One region of the Sphingobacterium sp. UGAL515B_05 genome, then DNA from elsewhere that is predicted to be linked to it. Evidence: riboswitches for the same ligand, from Rfam matches in the RefSeq annotation. Region 1 holds a riboswitch; each other region holds the start of a gene.
What was found. Region 1 has a riboswitch for S-adenosylmethionine ahead of OK025_RS13735 (5-oxoprolinase). Riboswitches for the same ligand answer to the same signal wherever they lie in the genome.

Region 1 (4,218 bases):
TGGGGACGGAAAAATAGATGCGAACGACAGAACAATTATTTCCGGTGTAGATCCAAAACTGAACTATAGTTTTAATCTAAGTGCAAGTTTTAAGGGCTTTGACTTTTCGGCTCTATTACAAGGGGTATATGGCGTCAAATCCTATGTTTCGGGCTGGGGTGTAACCCCATTTGTACAGGGTAGTCCGCCGACAAAAGATTGGTTAGACCGTTGGACACCTGAAAACCCTTCGACAACGATGCCCCGTATTTATTGGGGTTGGAGTGCTCCGGAGAAATTCAGCCGTGCTTCCAGCTATTTTATACAGGACGCTTCATACTTCAGGTTGAAAAATCTTGTGTTCGGATACACTTTACCTGAAGGGCTGTTGAAAAAATATAAAATTGACCGCCTAAGGGTTTATTTTTCGGGTGATAACCTCCTTACTGCGACCAAATTTAAGGGCTTGGACCCTGAACGCTATGGAAATGGTGATCTGGTGCAGTATCCACAAAACAAGATTTATTCATTTGGTGTACAAGTTAACTTTTAAGTGCTATGAAAAAGAAATTTATAACAGCGTTGATGCTATCCGGACTATTTTTTGGTTCCTGTAACAGTGCCTTGGACCTCAATCCTTTGGATCAGATCGCTTCGGACAATTATTTTAGCAAAAAATCGGATTTTGATAATGCCTTGGCCGGTGTATATGCCTCGTTGCAGAGTGAGGCTTTCTCCTACGGGATGCCTTTCCGGGACTGTCTGACCGACAATGGCTACAATCAGTTCAACTCAGGTAGCGTCAATGAAATCGTCGGTGGGAATTTAAATCCGACCACAGGTGGCTACGAAACCGGGATCTATAACGATGCTTATGTAGGTATAGGACGTGCCAATCGCCTGATCGAAAAGCTTCAGGGCTATAACGGCGCCGATATGAACGATGCAGAGAAGAAAAATATGGAAGCCGAAGCCCGCTTTATCCGTGCTTTTGTTTATTTCCAATTGTACAGTATTTATGGTGAGGTGCCGCTAGTGCTGACTTCCCTCAGTCTGGAGAATCAGCGTCAGCCAAAGGAAACTGCGGAGAATATTCTAAAACAGATTAGGGCTGATCTGGATTTTGGGATCGCTAACTTAGCGGCTAAACCTTATTTCAATAATGGGGGGCATGCGACCGCAAGTTCAGCAAAAGCCTTGAAAGCACGGGTTTTACTGTTTGCGGCTTATGGTGACAAAGGGGTGCCCGATTTAGCAATCTTGAAAGAGGTAAAAGACTTATGCACCGATGTCATGAAAGAGTATACCCTGAGTACGGCTTTTGAAAATGTCTTTCGCGATGCAACACAGAAGAACAATACCGAGATTATCTTTTCGGTCAATTTTCTGGCACCGAATAATACCGCTCCCTGGGACATGTACCTCGGCGACTGGATCGCTGCTTCACCGTTGCAAAACCTGGTGGATACCTATGAATGCAAAGATGGTCTGCCTTTTGGTGAATCACCTTTGACTGACCGAGCCAATCCCTTCAAAGATAGGGATCCGCGCTTGAGCAAAACAATTTTCGTGGATCATCCCGACTTTGGCGGCGGTAAGATCCATACACCGTCCAATCCGCGGCCTACAGGTTATGGGGTGCTGAAATTTTTGGATCCGGCCAACTTACCTTTTGGCTTTTCAACATTGAGCCAACAGGATGCTGTTGTACTGCGGTTTGGAGAGGTGTTATTGATGTATGCCGAAGCACAAAATGAAATCGCCGGGCCAGATCAATCGGTTTACGATGCTATGAATACATTGAGGAGCCGCGTTCAGATGCCCGGGTTCCCTGCCGGTTATACCAAGGAAAAAATGCGCGATCGTATCCGCCACGAAAGAAGGGTTGAACTTGCTTTCGAAGGACTGCGGCATTACGACTTGATTCGTTGGCATATCGCAGGCGAAGTACTCAATGCGGTCAAAGACAGTAAAGTGCCCTATCATTTTGAAGACAAATTTTACCGCTGGCCATTACCACAAACAGAAATTGAGAAAAGCGCAGGTGTGTTAATTCAGAATCCAAACTATAAATAATAAGATTATTGCCTTCTTTTAAATCGGCAATTTCCTAAACCAACCACAGCAGCGCGCACGAAGTCCTTTCGATGCGCGCTTTTTTTTGCCGATAAAGATTATTGTAAAGGAATCAGGACATTCTGTTCCAAGCGTACAGGGACATGCTTCACCGAGGTAAAACCGTCTTCCTTGGAAATGATGTTGGAAAGATCCAGTCCTCTTTTGGAGAACGTACTGATCAAAGCTGTTCTAAAGGTTGCCTTGGCTGAACCCCAGCCTTGTCCCAAAATGGTGTCATTGTTGAGCTGGATCAGTTCATCTGTTGAGTAATAACTGAATTTTTCCAGTAAGTGTTGGTAAAGATTTGTTGTAGTAGCCATACAATTTAAAAATTTAAAAGATTAAACCATAAACTGTATCCAGATCTTGTTGGGGAAAATAATCGTTCTGTGACGTTTATTTTGGTCGAAACCCGTATTAATTTACCACCGCGGTGCCTGCACTCGGTTGGTATTGCATCATGCAATTCTGAATACTCTACAAATATAGTAGATTATTTTTTATAATAAAAAATATTTTTGTTTTTAAGGGTAAATGGGCGTTAGCAACAGGAATAGGGCGGTCAAAAGCGAGGCGCATTGTTGGCTGTGATTTGGTTATGAAGCGGATAGCTGGGCGAAAAATTTATCATGTTACTGTAATCTCATCGAAAATACTTTTAAAAATAGAGATAAGACAATACTTTTGCGCCATGAATAGAATTGCGGAAATTAACGAATACATTGCTACCGAACGCGAGGTATTATTGCAACACCCTTTGTATCGTAAGATCAAAACGATCAAGAATCTACGTTCTTTTACAGAAGGGCATGTGTACGCTGTATGGGATTTTATGTCTTTACTAAAAGCTTTACAGATTAAATTGACCTGTACGACTTTACCTTGGTTTGCGAGTGAGCATCCATCAACACGCTATCTAATCAACGAAATTGTATTGGCTGAGGAATCGGATGAATACATTGATGGTCGTCGTTTGAGCCACTTTGAGATGTATCTGGATGCCATGGATGCCATGGGTGCCGATCTTCATCTGGTCAATAAATTTATTGCTCACGCCAAAAAATCGAGCAACATATTCGATGTCATTGCAACGACCACATTGGACAAGCGGATCAAAGACTTTTTGAATTTTACATTCGAAGTGATTGCTGAGGGCGAGGTGCATAAAATTGCCGCAGCATTTACGTTTGGACGCGAAGATCTTATCCCGGGAATGTTTACCTCTATTTTGGAAGAAATTAAAACAAACTTCCCTACAGCCAATCTGGACAGCTTTATCTATTATTTTCAACGTCATATTGACCTTGATGGCGACGAGCATGGACCTTTGGCGATGCAGATGATCACAGATCTCGCGAAGGACGATGAGGTTAGATGGACGGAAATGAAGGAGATTAGTAAAGTTGCGCTACAAAAGAGAATACAGTTGTGGAATGCAATAGAAGATTCCTTATACGGATAGTTTGGTTTTATACCATCCGGAAAGGCCTTTCAAATCAACGTTTGAGAGGCTTTTTTTTTGTGCTTTAAAAAAGGATATGGTAAGATCTTCTTGGCAGATATTGGTCTTTTTGATTGAATTGATGAAAAAATGTCTTTTTTCCATAACATATTGGCGTTTGTGAAGAAATCCAAGTTCCAATAAGTGTCTAAGTTTGCAACGCAAAAAAATTACATAACACACGTGAACTTTTTTCCTCCCTATTGGGCAAAAGGCATACTAACCATAGGATTGTTAGTATGCGCTATTTCGGACACCTTCGCCCTCGATTCTTTGCGCATGTCCTTGAAAGACATGATCGACAAAGCACTACAGAACAGTAAATACATTGAGCAGTCTTATTTGCAGCTCAAAGAAACTGAGGTGGCGGTACAGCAGCAACGCATGGAGTTGCTGCCCAAGATTTCCGCCCGAGCTTCTGCTAGTTATGCGAGTAATATGCCTGTGTATGATCAGGGACTTTTAAATAAACCCGCCCAGCATGATATCATTCATTACTTGTACGATAGCGGCCTGGATTTTTATCTGAACCTCTACAACGGGCATCGGGACCTGATGAAAATTGAGTCCAAAAAATTGGAAAATGAGCTGGCTAGAATCGATTGGAAGAATGCCGCGGC
Region 2 (4,218 bases), 1.0 Mb from region 1:
GCCTACAACACCAAACCCAAACATCCCTATTGTTAATTTATTACTCATATCTCTTCTTAAATTCTCTTATATGTATTTTATTCTCTTATACTAATTCGTTGATGTACACTTTTTGTTCCTGCAGAAAGCTGCTGATAATTTTAGTGAGTTTTTTTGTTTCGATCAAAAATCCATCGTGGCCATAGGTAGATTCAATCTCCTGGTAGTGGGCATTGGGAATATGTTGAGCGATAAATTGTTGCTCTTGTGGAGGAAACAACAAATCTGTATTGACGCTCAGCACTAAAGTTGGGCAGTCGATGCTCGCTAAAGCGGATTCGATAGATCGTCTTCCACGACCCAAATTATGGCTGTCCATTGCTTTGGTTAGGAAGTAATAGCTGTACGCATTATAGCGTTTCACCAATTTTTCACCCTGATAGTTTTGATAGGAGGATGCTTTATAATGATCGAGTTTTTCGTTATCATCCTCCTTTTGTGTGTTGGCATACGTTGTATAGTTGCGGTAAGACAACAGTGCCATAGCGCGTGCAACTTTTAAACCCTTAGCTCCGCCATCGGGATGATTGGCGTATAAGGTTCGATCAGTTGTAATGGCAAGACGTTGACTTTCATTGAATGCAATACCCCATGGTGAATGGACGGCATTTGTTCCAACGACGATTAGATGGTTGATGGCTATACTGTGCGATACGGCCCATTCCAATGCTTGTTGACCGCCCAATGAGCCCCCAATAAGGATCTCTATTTGTTTGATATCCAGGTGGTCTGCAAGAGATTGATGGGCTTTGACCAAATCCCTTACTGTAAATTCAGGAAAAGATAAGTAGTAAGGTTGTCCAGTAGCTGGGTTTATAGATAGCGGATTACTGCTATTATATGCTGATCCGATGACATTGGCGCAGATAATATAATAATCGTTTGAATCAAACAATTCACCTGTTCCAAAAAGACCTGACCACCAATCCAGTACATCCGCATTGGCCGTTAGTGCATGGCAAACCCAGATCACATTACTGCGATCTGCGTTGGGTTTGCCAAATGTTTCATAACTGATTTGTAAATCAGTAAGCTCTCTTCCATTTTCAAATACAAAAGGCTCCGGGTGCAGATAAATATGCTTACTCATTTTACGTTTACGTTTTAAGCCGAAAAAATCTGATTATTTAATTTTATCAAAAGCTTGTTGTAAATCAGCTTTGATGTCATCAATATGTTCTATTCCTACAGAAAGACGTAATAAACCTTTGAACACTCCAGCATTTGCCTGATCTTCATCACTCAATTGTTGGTGAGTAGTCGCTGCCGGATGGATAATCAATGACTTCGTATCACCAACATTGGCCAGGTGACTGATTAATTCTAAGCTGTCGATAAAGCTATTGGCCTTTTGTGCTGCGTCACCTTTGAGCTGAAAAGAAAGCACTGCTCCATAGCCATTTTTAAGGTATTTTTGTGCGTTAGCGAAACTCGGAGAGCTTTTTAAGCCCGGATAATTTACTTTTTCTACCTGTGGATGCGCCTCAAGCCATTTAGCTACCTCTAAAGTGTTGTCTACATGGCGTTGTACCCGCAAAGATAGGGTTTCAAGTCCTTGTAATAATAAGAATGAATTGAAAGGGGAGAGTGCTGGTCCGAAATCCCGAAGCCCTTCCACACGTGCCCGAATGGCAAATTGGATATTTCCAAACGGTCCGCCTTCACCGAAAACTTCGGAAAAAACTAAGCCATGATAGCCTTCAGATGGTTCGGAAAATTGCGGGTATTTTCCGTTGCCCCAATTATAGTTTCCGCCGTCGACGATGACACCGCCAATGCTTGTACCATGTCCACCGATCCATTTAGTAGCCGATTCTACCACCACATTTGCACCATACTCCAAAGGTTTAAATAAATAACCTCCAGCGCCAAAAGTATTATCGACGATTAACGGTAGGTCATATTTTTTCGCTACTGCAGCAATTTTCTCAAAGTCTGGAATATTGAAACTTGGGTTTCCAATTGTTTCAACATAGATGGCCTTTGTTTTATCATCAATGAGGGCTTCAATTTTATCTGCCTCGGCGTCCGTTGCAAATCGAGCTTCGATGCCCAGGCGTTTAAAAGAAACTTTAAACTGGTTGAATGTACCGCCGTATAAGTTGGATCCGGCAACAAAATTGTCACCACTTTCCAAGATATTATTTAATGCAATAAACTGTGCCGCCTGGCCAGATGCAACAGCAACAGCCGCGACTCCACCTTCCAGTGCCGCAATACGTTGTTCGAAAACATCCGTAGTAGGATTCATAATCCGTGTATAAATATTGCCGAACTGCTTTAATGCAAATAAGTTTGCGCCGTGTTCGGCATTTTCAAATACAAAGGATGTTGTTTGATATATAGGAACTGCTCTAGATCCCGTAGTAGGGTCAGCGACTTGGCCAGCGTGAACCTGAAGAGTTTCGAATTTTAAATTTTTGTTTGAAGACATAATATATCAGATTTTAAGGGTTCAAAAAGAAATTGTTAAGTAAAAAGAGAAGCATACACACCTCCTTGAAGGGTCTGTTAAATCTTTATCCAAGAAAAAGGAAATGATTTTTAACAAGCGTGGAAGTGCATATGCATACGCATTCGCATCAATACAGTGGTATGATGGCTTACACTTTCGCTTATCGTGCGGCTCACTTGTGTTGAACCTGAATTTTTAATGGACTTCAGTAGTTTAATAATCATTGTCTTATGTTATTTATATGCTCCAAAACGATATTGTTTTGGACAGGAATTGGCACCTTTTCAAACAAATTGAAGGTTGCCAGTGGGTCATTGAGCCAGTCTCTCGCCACTTCTTTATAAATCAAGACCTACTGATTAAGGGAGGTGTTGATTAGAATCTTCTTTCGAAGACGATACAAATATAAATTCTTTTTTTATTAAAGCAAAAGAAAAGCTATTTTTTAGTTAAAGGAATTTTGAATAACATACCGATTGGATCACATATTGTCCCATGAAACTAGATAAGTAACTGCCAATCGGGTATTATGATTTCTTTAAGTTGATCCGTTCTGCAATTTGATTTAAATCTGTTAAAAGAGGTTTAAGTGCATCAATTCTACTATGGATATCATACGTCAGGTGGTGATTCGTCTTTTTGTTTAACGATAGCGAAAGACCCACCAAATGGGAGTTGACCTGATAAGAGAGTGCCTGAAAATGGTGGATATGTGACCAATCCATCCATTTGTGTTCGGGTTCTTTTTTCATTTGATTGATAGCGTCTGAAAACAGGGCCATGGCAGTCTGTGCTTTTTTGCGAGCCAGTCGTATATCAAAGGAACTTTGTCTTTCGTCCGACAGACGGTTATTGATGATCTGGAAATAATGTTCGTTGTAAAGAGATACCTCTTTTGCCAGCTGAACCATGCCAGTGCTCTGGCGTACAGGTATCAAGAAATAACCTGCTATAGCCAAGAATGCTCCAATAAGTGTAAAAAGCATTCGGCTGCCTAAAATGAGATTGATATTGCCTTCAAACAAATTGAGCGCAATCACAATTCCCAAGGTAATAAAGATGACACTGACCATGTAATTAGATCGATTGAATAAAAAGAATCCGAAAAGACCTAATGCAGCTATGGTAAGAAGAGCCGGGAGAAAATGAATAGCAATTAAGCAGAATATGCCAACTATTATACCCGAGAATGTGCCTACAATACGCTCTATATTACGCTTTTTTGTCATTGAAAATGCTGGTCTGGCAACAATAGCGATCGTTAGTAAGATCCAATAGGTATATTTAAAATCCAAAAATAGAATACCAATCAATGCACCTGTTCCAAAAAGAAGAGCCATCCGAACGGCAAAGCGAAAAAGCGGGTTATTCAGATGGAGTTTACTTTTTAGATCAGCGAGATTGCGCAAAGGTCGATTGATAAATTGTTGGTACTCACTACAGTCAATCTTATCCTGGATTTCCTGATTTTGATAAAAAGCCACCTGAATTCGGTTGAGTACATCAATAATTGCTTCGATGTTGCTTATGATCGAACATAATATACTTTTTGCTTGACCGGCCTGCTCTTCTTGAATTTCTTTTAAATCCTGTAAGAGGGCATTAATTTTAAAGTTATTATGATATAATTGATGTGCATACCGAAACCTCTTGTTAGGTTGTGAAAAGCTATCAATTTCTAAAGCTAATAATTTGATTGTTTGACGAATTAAAGGGAGGCTGCC
Region 3 (4,218 bases), 2.1 Mb from region 1:
TTACCACCAAGAGAGAATGCAAAACTTGCAAAAACCATCTCTGATTTGGAAAAAAGGCTCGATGTGCTAAACAGAAAGAATTCTTGGTCCGGTTTCAACGTTTACGACTCCGTTGCTATGCTCGGTGGTAAAAAGGCAGATTACATCGAAGATGTTGCTATTGGAATGGAGCTAGCAAAGCGTCCGTTAAAGGATCGGTTGAATGTCATCATTGTCCAGGAACTGATCAAAGATGAGTTGGCTCAACGCGATATTAAAGCTCCTTTTAATATTGAAATATGGAGTACAAACAATATATTGCTAAATAATATCCTAAACGAGGCTGCTTTAAACAACCCTACTAATACAACGAAATACTCTACTGCTCTATTTAAAGGTGATATCGGTGCTGCACCAGGAAAATTAACAATCTACTTTCCCAATAAAAAGGCAATAATCGCAGATAATATGGGCTATCTGCTTCTGCCTATGCTTGCACTCCTATTCTTATTGGTGGGTTGTTTTGCATATACATTGATTATCATCTTCAGACAAAAGAAAGTTTCGGAAATGAAAACAGATTTCATCAACAACATGACGCACGAATTTAAAACACCTGTTGCGACCATCATGATTGCCAGTGAATCGCTGAAAGACCCCGACATCAATGCAGACCATAAACGTGTTCAAAAATTAGCCAATATCATCTATGACGAAAATGTTAGGCTAGGAAATCACATCGAACGTGTACTTGATCTAGCTCGATTGGAAAAGGAAACATTAAAGTTAGACCAGGTAGATGTGCATATTAATGATCTTGTTTCAGCAGTTACCGACAGTATGCAGTTAAGGATGCAAAATATAGGCGGAAAATTTTCCATAGATCTAGCGGCAACGAAAGATGTAGTTGTTGGTGACGAGCTGCATTTTTCAAATGTATTTTATAATCTACTGGATAATGCGATTAAGTACAACAAAGGAGATCTGCATGTGAATATACAATCAAAAAATGTCGGTGATACCATTGTCGTCACCATTGCCGACAACGGTATTGGGATGAGCCGGGATCACCTGCAAAAGATTTTCGACCAGTTCTACCGTATTCCAACAGGAAATGTTCATAATGTCAAAGGATTTGGTCTTGGCTTAAGTTATGTACAGGATATCCTGAGAAGGCTGAACGGAAAAATTACAGTTAAAAGTGAAAAAGATAAGGGCACGACCTTTGAAGTAATTTTGCCTATTAAAAAATAAAACGTTCCTTTTTTGTATATTTCCTCTTTAAAAAATTTCAAAGGTTGAGGAAAGCTGATTTATCAGCATCAAGGGACATTGGTGAAAATTAATATAATCATTATGCAAAAGATATTATTAGCAGAAGATGATCCTAATTTGGGGGATCTTTTAAAAGACTATCTCGAATTAAAGGGAAAATTTGACGTCACATTATGCACGGATGGAGATGAAGCGATTTCTCAATTCAAAAAAAATAACTACGACCTCTGTATTTTCGATGTCATGATGCCAAAAAAGGACGGTTTTACAGTGGGGCGTGAAATCAGAAAAACAAACAATACTGTTCCTATTATCTTTGCCACAGCAAAGGGGATGATGGAAGATAAAACCGAAGCCTTCGAATTAGGGGGAGATGATTATATCACAAAACCTTTTCGAGTAGAGGAATTATTGCTCCGCATCAATGCTTTGCTGAAACGCAGTGTTCGAGACAAAGAAGAGGAAGTGGTTGCTGATAAATTTGAAATTGGCGATTATTTCTTTGATTATACAAGTCAGCAAATTTCTTACAAAGGACAGATGCAAAAACTATCCACTAAAGAAGCGGAACTACTACGCTTGCTTTGTTTAAAGAAAAATGATGTGCTGACCCGGGAAGAAGCTTTATTAAAAATATGGCATGATGACAACTACTTTACGGGTAGAAGTATGGATGTATTTCTCAGTAAACTTCGTAAATATCTAAAAGAAGATAGTAAAGTTGAAATTGTCAATGTGCACGGAAAAGGTTACAAACTTTTGGTAAGCTAAAAGCATGGGGAATGAGAAACAGTCATTCCCCATTTTTTATGCTACACAGCGTATTGAAACAGGACATACACTAAATCATGGATGAAAAGAAAAGAACAAAACAATTTTATCCTTAGTAGAATATAAAAAATTGACGCACTTTTATAAAAAATTTGCATTTCAAAAAGAAATGTTCTAACTTAGCGTCGCTTATAGAGAAAGGCAGAGGGAATAGACCCGATGAAGCCTTAGCAACCTGTCCCTTGACAAGGTGCTAAATTCTACCCTACTTGATATGGGAATGATAAGCCGAAGTCACCAAATTCTAGTGTGTCCTTCTCTCTCTAGCAAGAAATATAGTTGAAAAAGAAATATTAAAAACATTCATTATGTTATTGACTAACAATTTAGGTTACCCTCGTGTGGGCGCGTTCCGCGAATTGAAAAAAGCCAATGAGGCCTATTGGGCTAAAAAATCTTCTGTTGAGGAATTATTGGACACAGCAAAAAAAATTCGTGAAGGCAATTGGAAAACACAAAAAGATGCTGGAATAGATTTGATCCCTTCCAATGATTTCTCTTTTTACGATCAAGTATTGGATTTAACCCTTACTGTTGGTGCAATTCCTGCTCGTTACCATTCTTTATTGAATAAAGTAGATAACAATTACAGCTTAGATCTATATTTTGCCATGGCGCGTGGTTTCCAACAAGAAGGAATCGACGTGACGGCAATGGAAATGACCAAGTGGTTGGATACGAACTACCACTATATGGTGCCAGAATTCACAAAAGATCAAGAATTCAAATTGACGTCCGAAAAATTCTTAAATGAATATAACGAAGCAAAATCATTGGGCATCGATACTAAACCAGTTCTATTAGGTCCTATCACTTACCTTTTGATCGGTAAAGAAAAAGAAGCTGGCTTCGACCGCATCGATTTATTGGATAAACTTGTTCCAGTATATGAGCAAATATTAGCTAAACTAGCTGAGGCCGGTGCGCAATATGTTCAGATTGACGAGCCTTTCTTAGCATTGGATTTAGATGCTAAAGTAAAAGCTTTATATCAACCAACTTTCGAAAAATTAGCTGCAGCAGCAAAAAATATCAAATTAATCGCGACGACTTACTTCGAAGCTTTAAAAGATAACGAAGATATCGCAGTTAACCTACCTATCCATGCTTTACATTTGGATTTGGTACGCGGTGAAAACCAATTGGATACGGTACTAGCTAAAGTTCCTGCTTCATTAACATTATCTTTGGGTATTGTTGAAGGCCGTAACATCTGGAAAAATGATTACGAAAAATCATTGGTTAAAATCAAACAAGCTGTTGATGCATTAGGAAAAGACCGTGTATGGGTAGCTCCTTCTTCATCATTGTTGCACGTTCCTTTTGACTTAGACAATGAACACAATGAGCAATCGCTACCAGCTGAAGTAAAAAACTGGTTAGCATTTGCTAAACAAAAATTAGCTGAGGTAAAAGACTTAGCCGTATTAGCAGAAGGTGAAGTTGATGCTGAAACAGCAAAACGCTTCGAAGCGAACAAAGCTGCAGCTGAAAGCCGTCGTACTTCTCCACTGATCCACAAACCAGAGGTTAAAACACGTACAAGCAATATCACTGATGACGATGCGAAACGTACTTCAGCATTTGCTGACCGTAAAGCAGCGCAACAAGCGAAGTTCAACTTGCCGGCATTCCCTACCACAACTATTGGTTCATTCCCACAAACGAAAGATGTTCGTAAATGGAGAGCAGACCTGAAAAAAGGTGCTATCACGCAGGCAGAGTACGATAAAGCAATCGCAGAAGAAACTGAAAACACAATCCGTCTTCAAGAGCAATTGGATATCGACGTATTAGTACACGGCGAATTCGAACGTAACGACATGGTTGAATACTTCGGTGAACAATTGGCTGGTTACGCTTTCACACAAAACGGCTGGGTACAATCTTACGGTTCACGTTGTGTAAAACCTCCAATTATCTATGGTGATGTATACCGTCCTGAAGATATGACTGTCCGTTGGTCTTCATACGCTCAATCATTGACTAACCGTCCGGTTAAAGGTATGTTGACTGGTCCGGTTACGATCTTACAATGGTCTTTCGTACGTAATGATCAACCGCGTTCAACAACGACTTACCAAATTGCATTGGCGATCTTGGATGAAGTACAAGCGTTGGAAAAAGCAGGTA
Region 4 (4,218 bases), 1.0 Mb from region 1:
AACACAAAAACAAGATGCCTGAGCCAAAACCCAAACCTAGTGAGTTTACAAATAAAAGGTCCACTTTCGCTGCTAAACCGACCAACCATTGAATAATTCCCCACAATACGGCTCCCAAGATCAACATTCCTAACAAGAAAGCTTTTATTGTACCTTTCGCACTGATCTGTCCTGCTCTCCTGAAATAGACAACCATCGCTATAGCCGGAATTGCCAACAGATTTAATAAGTGCACTCCGATCGAAAGGCCCATAACAAAAGCAATAAAAACCAGCCAACGATCGCTACCTGCTTCATCTGCACGGACTTCCCACTTTAAAATTGCCCAAAAAACAATTGCTGTACACAATGAAGACATCGCATATACCTCAGATTCAACCGCCGAATACCAGAATGAATCACTAAAACAGAAAGCCATTGCACCAACTAAACCCGCAGCAAAAATTTGGAAATAATTCGATAATTGAACGTTCTCTTGCCTGTTGAGTATCTTTTTGGCTATTGCTGTTATCGTCCAGAATAAAAATGTAACAGTAAGCCCACTGCAGATTGCGGATCCAATATTCATCCAATAGGCGATTTTACCTGCATTACCCAAAGCCAGGTTGGAAAATATATTCTGAATAAGAAGAAATAATGGTGCTCCCGGCTGGTGTGCCACTTCCAGCTTGTAGGCACAGGCAATAAATTCACCACAATCCCACCAGCTTACCGTCTTTTCAACGGTGGCGATATAGACACATGTAGCAATTAGTCCGCAAGCAAAGCCGAGTAGAGAATTTAATCTAGTGTACGTCATAAGGTCAATTTGGTCTATTGTTAAAATCCTTTTTAGCACTTTAAGTTAAAAAGTTATCCTGATTCTAATAAGTTAATTAACACTATTTAACACAAGTATCTGACTATAAACAGGCTATTAAACACTGAAAATAGCGATCGACTAAACCACACAATCGAAATTCTGAACATATTTTAGGCTTTCACAACGAATGCTAGGATAAAAAAAAGGAAGCTTATCGGCTCCCTTTTCGTATTACTTTTATGAGTTAGGCTAGTTTTTCAACAATCTTCTTTGTTGGACCAGGATTACTCATCGTATAGAAATGTAAAACCGGAGCGCCAAATTTAATCAGCTCCTGACATTGTTGCACCAACCACTCTTCACCTACTTGTCTGACGTCGGCATTCGTTTTACATGCTGAAACAGCATCACTCAGTTCCTCTGGAATATCTAAATGGAATATCCTTGGTAGTGTAACCAACTGTTTTTTCGTTGTCAGTGGTTTTAATCCCGGAATAATAGGCACATGGATTCCATTGTCCCTACATTTTGTTACAAACTCCTTGTATTTTTCAACATTAAAGAACATCTGAGTCACAATAAACTCTGCTCCCATATCGACTTTTTGTTTCAGATATTTAAAATCAGTATTGAAATTTGGCGATTCAAAATGCTTTTCGGGATAGCCCGCTACTCCGATGCAAAAATCAGTCTTTTCCGATGTGATAATGTCTTCATGCAGATACTTTCCTTTATTCATATCCGTTACCTGTTCAAGTAGGTCTGTTGCAAAAGCATGTCCACCATCGGTCGGTATAAAATCGGCGTCGCCCTTACGTGCATCTCCCCTCAATACCAACACGTTATCTATCCCCAGGAAGTTCAAATCGATCAATGCATTTTCAGTTTCCTCTTTTGTAAAACCACCACATATCAAATGGGGCACCGCATCTACTTTATATTTATTCATGATTGCAGCACATATCGCCACTGTCCCAGGACGTTTACGATAGGAAACGCGTTCCAGTAATCCACTCGCATGCTCTTTATAGATATAATCTTCCCGATGGTAGGTTACGTCGATAAAAGGAGGTTTAAACTCCATCAGTTCATCCATGGTTTTAAAAATACTTTGGATGCCCTGCCCTTTCGCCGGTGGCAATAGCTCAAAAGAAAACAATGTTTTTCCTTTGGCATTCTGGATATGATCGATAATCTTCATTAAAAAACTGTTTTTAGTTTGGTTGGCTTACATCGAAACGCACAAGTCGAGGGATCGTTTATCTACATGTAACTTATCTTTCCCACATGGAGTAGGGTAGAATTTAGCACCTTGAACAAGACAGGTTGCTAAGGCTTCAACGGGTCTAGTCCCTCGGCCTTTCTCTATAAGCGTTGCTAATATCGTTTTAAAAAATCAAAAGACAAAAATATTTTTTCGAAAAGGCAAAAATAGGCGCAAAAAGCCTGCAATAAATACGGCTTCAGGTTTATTCCCAGGCAATAATAGAAATTTACGCTCCAACAAAAGTAAAAGACTTAAAAAAACAGATAAAATTAACGACCGAGGATCATTGACAGCGAAGAGATTGCCTAAGTCACTACAGGATCGGCTAAAGATTCGTTGCCAGGGAATTTCGTAAATTTTTGAGATAAAATGTGATCAGTAAGAGTCCGGTAACATGGTACTCTTCTTTCGATCCATATTTAAAACCATCAAATAAATATTGATAGGCAACTAATGCATTTTGTTCATTGTAAAACAATTCCTTCCAGGATTCAGGAACATCTTCCCACTTCTTTAGCACAATGCCATTCTCAGCATAAATAATTGGTGATTCAACACCATCCAATCGATAATCGTGATGTGTGCCAGAACTTGATATGTGCTGGAAATAAGCGATAGAATAATCTACAAAATTCAGTGTCCGGGTCTTTATCTCCTTTTCACTTTCTGATTTTACAGGGGCATTTCGCCATAGATTCACCTGGCTATCAAATTTGCTCGGGGTCTCCCGGATAGGAGTTTTATCTAGCGCAAAGTTGATATAAAGTCTTTCGCTAGTGGGTACATGCGCTGAGCTAAACTGTGAAAAATCACCTCTCAGCTGAACAAAATCGCCTTTTACCTTAACAATATCTAAGGCGAGGCTACCCTTTTTCTCATCATTCAATTCTAATCGATCGCCGTTGAATCTATACTTGCCGAAGAGTAAGATATCATCGATCGCCATCACAAACTTATCTTTATCCTGGAGTGAGAGAAAGGACCGGTATAGCATAGGATCATTACCATAGGCATCTGCCTCCACATTTTGGGGTGATTCTCTTTTTACTTTATGATACTCCTCATTTGAATAGCCCAGTATCATTTGGTAATTGCCTTCAGGAAAGTCCTTTTTCTTCCCAAAGAAAGCACAAGAAGACAACGAGAATATAAATAGCAGTAGTAATAACGGTTTCAAAATCAATCAATAATTATGGCCAGTAATAATATACAGACCAAGATAAGAAATTACTACAATAGTTCGTATACCGCTATTCATTTGAATAAGCTTGGGGATATGCTTATTCTTTATAAAGATCCACTAAGCCTTCTGGCAATTCAACTTCAATGATCTCCTCTTCGCCATCGATTCCTAAGATCAAATCGTCGGACAGCGGGAACATCAGTTCTTTACCGTCCATATTTACCGAAGCGACAAACTGTTGTGGAAATTCCTGGACGTCTGTTATTTGCCCCAGTTCACCATGGTTTTCATCAATCACTAAAAAACCGATTAAATCAGTATATCTAAAATCGTCTGGATCACGCTCGGGCATCTTATCATTGGAAAGATATAGCTTTTTACGTACAAGTACTTGAGCCTTATCGATATGATCCACATCCTCAAATGTCACATAGGCTGTACTATTTTTTTGAAATTTAATGGTATCAACAAAATAAGGAACAAGTTTTTTGTTCACTTCCACAAAGACAACATCGATATTCAAACTCTCATATTCCTCGAATTCAAAAAATAGTTGTACTTCTCCTTTAAGACCTCTTGTTTTACTGATGTAACCGATGTAAAAGCTTTGATCAATAGTCATATATTTCGTATTTAGCGATTAGCTGTGAGACATGATTTGGCAAACCATTAGCCTATTGGCTGTTTCAAAAAAAGCCGGCTCAAGATTGAGTCGGCTTTCTCGAATACTTTATGAAAGAATTAACCTTCAGTTTCTTCTGATGCAGGAGCTTCAGTCTCTTCAGCAGCAGTTTCTTCCGCTACAGGAGCATTTTTAGCAGCTACAGCAGCAGCTTTTTCTTCTTTTTTCTTAGCTTCAGCCACTAAAGCAGCTTTTTTAGCTTCAGCTTTAGTTTGAGCTAAACCATCTTTTTTACCAGAGATTCTAGCTTCTTGAGCGTCAGTCCAAGCTGTAAATTTAGCTTC

Region 2: it holds a riboswitch for S-adenosylmethionine, as region 1 does, so the genes downstream of both, OK025_RS18000 (O-acetylhomoserine aminocarboxypropyltransferase/cysteine synthase family protein) here and OK025_RS13735 (5-oxoprolinase) in region 1, are expected to answer to the same signal.
Region 3: it holds a riboswitch for S-adenosylmethionine, as region 1 does, so the genes downstream of both, metE (5-methyltetrahydropteroyltriglutamate--homocysteine S-methyltransferase) here and OK025_RS13735 (5-oxoprolinase) in region 1, are expected to answer to the same signal.
Region 4: it holds a riboswitch for S-adenosylmethionine, as region 1 does, so the genes downstream of both, metF (methylenetetrahydrofolate reductase [NAD(P)H]) here and OK025_RS13735 (5-oxoprolinase) in region 1, are expected to answer to the same signal.

Annotation. Positions count from the first base shown of each region.
Region 1 is NZ_CP109907.1:3,376,000-3,380,217, forward strand. It holds gene OK025_RS13725 (TonB-dependent receptor) at 1-532, shown strand, start outside; gene OK025_RS13730 (RagB/SusD family nutrient uptake outer membrane protein) at 538-2,055, shown strand; gene OK025_RS13735 (5-oxoprolinase) at 2,154-2,417, opposite strand; SAM-I-IV-variant riboswitch at 2,485-2,578, opposite strand; gene OK025_RS13740 (DUF3050 domain-containing protein) at 2,789-3,559, shown strand; gene OK025_RS13745 (TolC family protein) at 3,782-4,218, shown strand, end outside.
Region 2 is NZ_CP109907.1:4,393,141-4,397,358, forward strand. It holds gene OK025_RS17990 (homoserine dehydrogenase) at 1-48, opposite strand, end outside; gene OK025_RS17995 (alpha/beta fold hydrolase) at 86-1,129, opposite strand; gene OK025_RS18000 (O-acetylhomoserine aminocarboxypropyltransferase/cysteine synthase family protein) at 1,163-2,473, opposite strand; SAM riboswitch class I at 2,729-2,841, opposite strand; gene OK025_RS18005 (FUSC family protein) at 3,022-4,218, opposite strand, start outside.
Region 3 is NZ_CP109907.1:1,314,973-1,319,190, forward strand. It holds gene OK025_RS05355 (HAMP domain-containing sensor histidine kinase) at 1-1,233, shown strand, start outside; gene OK025_RS05360 (response regulator transcription factor) at 1,336-2,025, shown strand; SAM riboswitch class I at 2,212-2,315, shown strand; gene metE (5-methyltetrahydropteroyltriglutamate--homocysteine S-methyltransferase) at 2,394-4,218, shown strand, end outside.
Region 4 is NZ_CP109907.1:2,361,972-2,366,189, reverse strand. It holds gene OK025_RS09590 (DUF2723 domain-containing protein) at 1-799, opposite strand, end outside; gene metF (methylenetetrahydrofolate reductase [NAD(P)H]) at 1,047-2,003, opposite strand; SAM riboswitch class I at 2,074-2,176, opposite strand; gene OK025_RS09580 (hypothetical protein) at 2,395-3,246, opposite strand; gene rimM (ribosome maturation factor RimM) at 3,350-3,874, opposite strand; gene OK025_RS09570 (30S ribosomal protein S16) at 3,994-4,218, opposite strand, start outside.